Regions from separate parts of the Bradyrhizobium sp. WSM471 genome, predicted to be linked through region 1. Evidence: riboswitches for the same ligand, from Rfam matches in the RefSeq annotation. Region 1 holds a riboswitch; the other holds the start of a gene.
What was found. Region 1 has a riboswitch for cobalamin ahead of BRA471DRAFT_RS00180 (TonB-dependent siderophore receptor). Riboswitches for the same ligand answer to the same signal wherever they lie in the genome.
Positions count from the first base shown of each region.

Region 2: linked by a shared signal. The riboswitch ahead of BRA471DRAFT_RS14935 (DUF1636 domain-containing protein) and the one ahead of BRA471DRAFT_RS00180 (TonB-dependent siderophore receptor) in region 1 are both predicted to bind cobalamin.

Region 1 covers NZ_CM001442.1:41,392-45,037, forward strand. Annotated here, with positions in the region: gene BRA471DRAFT_RS00175 (PAS domain-containing sensor histidine kinase) at 1-1,065, shown strand, start outside; cobalamin riboswitch at 1,347-1,552, shown strand; gene BRA471DRAFT_RS00180 (TonB-dependent siderophore receptor) at 1,819-3,646, shown strand, end outside.
Region 2 covers NZ_CM001442.1:3,428,759-3,432,404, reverse strand. Annotated here, with positions in the region: gene cobN (cobaltochelatase subunit CobN) at 1-720, opposite strand, end outside; gene cobW (cobalamin biosynthesis protein CobW) at 720-1,754, opposite strand; gene BRA471DRAFT_RS14935 (DUF1636 domain-containing protein) at 1,751-2,143, opposite strand; cobalamin riboswitch at 2,238-2,457, opposite strand; gene cobO (cob(I)yrinic acid a,c-diamide adenosyltransferase) at 2,498-3,133, shown strand; gene BRA471DRAFT_RS14925 (cobyric acid synthase) at 3,144-3,646, shown strand, end outside.

The sequences.
Region 1 (3,646 bases):
GTCCTTGGCAATCTCGAAACAGCTGAACGACACGTGAAGGCGCCCGGAGCCAATCTGAACCGGGCGCTCGCAAACGCGAAACGAGGCGCGCAGAGAGCCGCGGCTTTGACCAGCCGCTTGTTGGCATTTTCGCGCCGGCAGGCGCTCGATCCCAAGCCGATCAACGTGAACAACTACGTCAACGGTCTGCAGGAATTCCTCCAGCGTACGCTCGGAGAGAGCATCGAAGTCCAAACGGTCGGAAGTGCGGGGCTATGGCAAATTGAAGCTGACGCCAATCATCTAGAGTCAGCCATCGTCAACCTGGCAATTAACGCTCGTGATTCCATGCCCGACGGCGGAAAGCTGACAGTGGAAGCTGCCAACATCTCCGCCGACGATGACTACTGCCGGCTCAATCCTGAACTGGCGCCCGGTCAGTACGTCGCCATTTGCGTGACTGACACCGGTGGCGGGATGTCGCGCGATGTTCTCAGTCACGCCTTCGAGCCGTTCTTTACCACCAAGGAGCCGGGTCACGGCACCGGCCTTGGCTTGAGCCAGGTCTATGGCTTCGTCAAACAATCCGGAGGGCACGCAAAAATCTACAGCGAGGTGGGGCAAGGCACGACGATCAAGCTGTATTTCCCGCGCTTCACCGGCAGTGCCCGACACGAGGAAGTGGCACCTGAGGAGCTCGCTGAGGGTGAGATATTCGAGACCATTCTCGTCGTCGAGGATGATGAAGATCTGCGCGTCTATATTTCTGACGTCCTGCGCGATCTCAACTACCGCGTTCTCTCGGCCCGCACCGCCCAAGCCGCCCTGACCATTCTCCTGCAGGACCAGTCGAAGGTCGATCTTCTTCTCACGGACGTGGTCATGCCCGGGATCAATGGTCGCGAACTCGGCCGGCGCGCGCTTCAAATTAGACCGCGACTGAAGATACTGTACATGACCGGGTACTCGCGCAATGCCGTCGTCCATCAGGGGAGGCTTGATGAAGGCGTAAACCTGCTGGAGAAGCCGATCTCGCAAGCGAAACTAGCGCTGAAGGTGCGAGAGATTCTCGACCAGCTGACCTAAGGTCAGACAGCGGTAGCATCCTGCGACCGCCGGCGCCGGCGACTACCACTCTTCCAACGCCCGCTCGTGATCCTTAGGCGAAGAGCGCCTCAGGCGTCTTGATGTCCGCTGTCTCTGGTAAAACGGGCGCGTGGCTGAATTTGCCGCGCCGGGGGTCTTTGACCCCGCAGGCTGACGTCAAGTCCCGGGAGACTGGCGGGCGCAGCAGCGACACCCTGCGACCATCGCTGGGCGAGCTGGTTTAAAATCCCTCCCGGTTGTTGACGGGACGATCACCAGATGCCACTTTCGTGATCGGTAGTGTCCGCAAGGACTCATCAAGGGAATGCGGTGCGTCCGTCTCGGCGGACCATTCCGCGGCTGCCCCCGCAACTGTAAGCGGATAGCCGACGACCAGCAAAACCACTGGAGCCAATCGGTCTCTGGGAAGGTGGTCGAAGGCGATAACCCGCGAGCCAGGAAACCTGCTGCCAGCCATAAGTCACGCGCGAACGCATTGGGCGGGGTGCCTCGATGTCGGACAAGTAGCCGGTGCATCTGCCGCTTGGGGCGAAGGCAGGTGACTAAGGCAACCGCGGTGACGGTTTGTTTGCGTCGCCGCAGAGCGTTCTTGTGCAACATCTTCATTTCGGCAGCGGCATTGCGCCGGCATTTTCGCTTAACCGCAGTGGCATCTCTCAGGGCGTGACCGGCCGCATGCCTGGCACTCGGTCTGGCCTGCTCATCTTGCTGCTCTCTACCTCGGTGTGCCCCATGGCAACGGCGCAGACCGCCGCCCGGGACACCTCCCGAGAGGTGGAGCCCGTGATCGTCTCGCCACCTGCCGCGCGACGGGCTCCCGCCGTCAGCGCGGGCGCTCAGAAGCCGCGGACGGCCCGCCGCGCCCCGGGGCGCAATCTGTCCGCTTCGGTGGTCGCCGTCCCGGCAACCCAGCCATTGAGCGGCCCGATTCAGACGCCGCTGAACACGGCCGCCGTTACTGGCGTTGGCTCCCGGCTTGGAATCACGGCACGGGAAATGCCCGCGACCGTCGAGGTCATCGACCAGCGCGTTATGCAGGAACTTGGCATCCGGACGACCACCGACGTCGCCAAAGCGGCGGCCGGCGTGACCGGCGGCGATGCTCCGGGTGCACCCGCCATCTTCTCGATGCGCGGCTTTTCCGGGGACCAGATCAGCACTCTCTACAACGGCATCCAGATCGGGCCATCGACCATGACCGGCCGCCCCATGGATGTCGCCGGATTGCAGCAGGTGGAGATCATCAAGGGGCCGGATTCACTCGTAGCCGGCTTAGGGGCGACCGGCGGCGCAATCAATTTCGTCACGAAGGCGCCGCACACCGGGCCTGTTGTCAATGACGCCTTCACCTTCTACGATTCCTTCAACGGTTATCGCGCCGGCTATGGTTCGGGCGGCAGCACACTGATCGACGGGCTCGACTACCGCTTCGACATCAGTCACTTCAACAACAAGGGATTTATCGACGACACCTATTCGAAGCTCAGCAATGTCTCGGGCCAGCTGAACTATCGCGTCAACAACAGCCTGAAGGTCTGGGGCGCGGCCGAGTACAGGCAGGATAAGGACCGCTTCTATTGGGGCACGCCGCTGGTGCCGGCGAATGCGCCGGGCATCGTGCCGACATCAGGCGTCGTTTCGGGCCAGTGGAGCAACTACTACCTCGGCGGCGGCACGCCGGTCCCGGTCACCGTCGATGCGCGCACGCTGACGACAAACTACAACGTGCTCGACAACCACAGCGGGGCGAACGAGCTGTGGCTGCGCAGCGGCTTTCAATGGGACATCACCAACAACATCTCCCTCAAGAGCCAGGTCTACGGCTATGACGCCCACCGGCACTGGTTCAATAACGAGATCACCTCATTTGATCAGACCGTAGGCAATTTCGCGGGCGCGCAGAGCATCTATCGCGAGCGCCTGGCGCTCGATCATGCGCAGCGGCTCTACGGCAACATCACAGACCTTACCGTCAATTCCAATCTGGCCGGCATGGACAACCGTTTCGTCGCCACCGTCGCGGCGAGCAGCTCGCAATTCAACGTCTCGCAGGACACGCTGTTCTCTTCGGACTACGTCGATCTCCTCAATCCGGACCGCGGCCTTTATGGTCCGCGCAGCGACGAGAAGATCTACACCCACCTCGACACGACCTCGCTGTCGTTCGAGGACCGGCTCAAGCTGACATCGACCTTCGCCCTGATCGGTGGCATCCGGTTCGAGGACATCAAGCTGGACCGCACGCGGTTTGATCCCGGTGGAGTGCTTGAATCCGCTAAGGGCTATCCCTTCTCGACGACGTTCAATCCCGTCACCGGCCGCATCGGCTACACCTGGGACGTCGCCCCTGGCGTGATGCTGTACAGCCAGTACGCGACTGCGGCAGACCCGACGGTGGCCAACATTTTCATCCTGGCGCCGTCGGTGCCGCTGCTCCTGACGACATCGCGGACCTATGAGACCGGGGTGAAACTGCAATCGGCCGACAAGCGCGCGGAGGCCACCTTCTCGGCCTTCGACATCGAGCGCAAAAACGTCTACGTTGCCGAGAGCGGCATCG
Region 2 (3,646 bases), 3.4 Mb from region 1:
GGCTTTCAGCGAGGTGACGAACACACCAAACGCGTCGAACCCTTTCTCGCGCAATGCGGCGATCAGGGCATCGACCGGGCCAGTGTCCGCGGCCGTGAGATAGGAGCGATAGAAGATCACCAGCGCGCGCGGCCTGCCCTCACCCGACGCCGGCGCGGCAATGACACCGCGCGCCGGATCGTAAAAGCCCATCTCGGGCACGGTCATCTCGCCGATAACAGGTCCCGCATAGAGGCCCGAGGCCAACGCAAGCTGAGCGATCGCGGCTTGCGCCGCGACAGGGCCGCCGGTGTCGCAGAGCACCTTGAGCCGCCGCAAGGTCGAGACCGGCAGGGTCGAATATGCATCCAGTCGCGTGTCGTCGCGGCCGTCGGCCGGCAACACGGCCAGCACGATGCCGCGCTCCTTCACCAGTTGCTGCAGCGCCGCGAGCCCATACGGCCAGTAGGATTCCCCGCCGATCAGACGCACGAGGATGCCGCGCGCCTGCGCAAGCGTGCGCTCGATGTAGGTGTCGACCGAGAGCGGATGACGGAGTTCGGCGAGATTGACGAGGCGTAGCGACGGCAGGCTGTCGCGGCCCCGGCGCCAGCCGGCCGCGAACGCCGCCAGATCGGAATCCGAATACGAGAGCACCACGAGATCGGCCGGGTCCTGGCCGATGTCCCTTGGTGTCGCAGTCTCCTCGAGACCGCGGCTCTCGCGGAAGACGACGTGCATCAGATACCGAGTCCCGCCTTGATCGCGGCTTCATCAATGTTTCCGTGCTCGCCGATCACGACGAGCTTTGACTGCCTCGCACCCATGCCCCAGGGCTTGTCGAACTGGTGTCGCACGCGCTCGCCGACCGCTTGCAGCAAGAGGCGCATCGGCTTGCCTTCCACCGCGATGTATCCCTTGACGCGCAGGACGTTCTGCTCGCGCGCCAGACGCTGAACGGATGCGACCAGCGTGTCGATATCGGTCACCTCAGGAACATCAATGACGACGGATGCAAAATCGTCGTGCTCGTGATCCTCCTCGCCGTCGTGATGCGAGGGACGCGCGGCGAGATCGTTCTCGGCGGCAGCGCCGAGGCCGAGGATGAGGCGGGCGTCGATCGCACCGTCGGTGATCGCCAGCATCGGCACGCGGCGCGGCATCTCGGCGGTGATCGCCGCCTTGGCTGCTTCGAGGCCTGCCGCGCCCGCAAGATCGGCCTTGGTCAGCAGCACGATGTCGGCGCAGGCAATCTGGTCCTCGAACACTTCCGACAGCGGCGTCTCATGGTCGAGATTGCCGTCCGCCGCGCGCTGCGCCTCGACGGCGTCAGGGTCGGGCGCGAAACGGCCGGCGGCGACAGCTTCGGCGTCGGCCAGCGCGATCACGCCGTCGACCGTGATGCGCGAACGGATCTCCGGCCAGTCGAATGCCTTGAGCAACGGCTTGGGCAGCGCCAGGCCCGAGGTCTCGATCAGGATGTGATCGGGCCGCACCGACCGCGACAGCAGCTTCTCCATGGTCGGAATGAAATCGTCGGCAACGGTGCAGCAGATGCAGCCATTAGCAAGTTCGATGATGTTCTCTTCCGGACAATTCGCATCGGCGCAGGATTTCAGAATCTCGCCATCGACGCCCTCGCTGCCGAACTCGTTGACGAGCACCGCCAGCTTCTTCCCGTTGGCGTTGGCAAGCAGATGCTGGATCAGCGTGGTCTTGCCGGAACCGAGAAAGCCCGTGACGACCGTGACCGGGACTTTTGCGAGCGAATTCATTCGGCGGCCTCCGGCACGACGGCCAAGGGGAGAATGGGGGGAATGGGGGGAATGCGGGCAAGCGATTGCTTGCGGAAGATCTCCGGGCGGCTGCGCCATGGCACGAGGCCGTCGGGTGCGGCCACATAGGCCGCGGCGCCCGCGACCACGTCGCTCGCATTCGCATCCGACAGACGGCCATAGACATAGGACCAGCGGCCGGGCGCGCTGAGCGCGACCGAGCAACCCTGGTTGCACGCAGACAGGCATTCGACGGGAACCACGCTGACGCCGTCAGGCACGCCGGCCTCGAGGATCGCACCGTGCAGGCGCTTGCCGGGCGTCGTCTCGCCCTCGCCAAGCGTCTGGCCGGCGCGGCAGGTGATGCAGACATGAAGTGTGACGGTCATCGCTTCTTCCAGAATAAACAGCGGGAAGCGAAGAGGCCCACGAACCGTTCTTGCGAAGGCCCGTTTCCCCGTCGCGGAACACCCCGTCCGCCGGTCCAAAATCGTCCGCGCTGGCAGGTCTCCCGGCTTCCGGAGCAGGGTTTCCCCTTCGATCCCCGCCTTCCCGATCCCGTAGGGGATCAGTGGCTTCGGGCATCTCTCCGGTCACGGTCGCGGGGGCGGCTGCATTTTGGAACCAAATCTTGCCGATTCGGACCCTATCGCATTCCCTCTTCGCCTGTCGTAGGACAGGAACCAACGCCGGGTCACCATTTGCCCCCGACCGCCTCTTGTCAAGCCGAAGGACCCCGTCCGATGACGTCAGAACCGGATACCCAGACGGCCGACGAAACCGACGCCCGCCACGCCTCGAAAATGGCGAAGAAGAAGGTCGCCCGCGACAAGATCATGGCGACCAAGAGCGGCGAAAAGGGCCTCATCATCGTCCACACCGGCGCCGGCAAGGGCAAGTCGTCCTCGGCCTTCGGCATGATCGTCCGCTGCGTCGCCCATGGCTTCCCCTGCGCGGTCGTGCAGTTCATCAAGGGCGCCTGGGATACCGGCGAGCGCCGCATGCTCACCGGCCATTTCGGCGACCTCTGCCAATTCCACGCCATGGGCGAGGGTTTTACCTGGGAGACGCAGGACCGCGCTCGCGACATCGCCGCCGCGCGCGCCGGCTGGGAGAAGGCCAAGGAGCTGATCCTCGACCAGAATCTCCGCATGGTCGTGCTCGACGAGATCAACATCGCGCTGCGCTACGATTATCTGGACATCGCCGAGGTCGTCGATTTCCTGGTGACCTCGAAGCCGCCGATGACGCATGTCGTGCTCACCGGACGCAACGCCAAGGACGAGCTGATCGAGATCGCCGATCTCGTCACCGAGATGACGCTGGTCAAGCATCCCTTCCGCTCCGGCATAAAGGCGCAAGCCGGCGTCGAGTTCTAAGAAACTCGCGATGGCGCGCGCATTGATGATCCAGGGGGCCGGCTCGGACGTGGGCAAGTCGCTCATCGTTGCCGGCCTCGCGCGCGCCTTTGTGCGACGCGGCCTGCGCGTGCTCCCGTTCAAGCCGCAGAACATGTCGAACAACGCGGCCGTCACCGTCGACGGCGGCGAGATCGGCCGCGCCCAGGCACTCCAGGCGCTGGCCGCTCGCGTCGAGCCGCACACCGACATGAATCCGGTGCTGCTCAAGCCCGAGACCGATGTCGGCGCGCAGGTGATCGTGCAAGGGAAACGCCTCGCGACCGCGCGCGCGCGCGAATATGCGGCGATGAAGCCGTCATTAATGGGCGCGGTGCTGGAGAGTTTTGAGCGGCTGAAAGCGCGCGCCGATCTCGTGCTGGTGGAGGGCGCCGGCAGTCCGGCCGAGGTGAACCTGCGCAAGGCCGACATCGCCAACATGGGCTTTGCGCGCAAGGCCGATGTGCCGGTCGTGCTGGTCGGCGACATCGACCG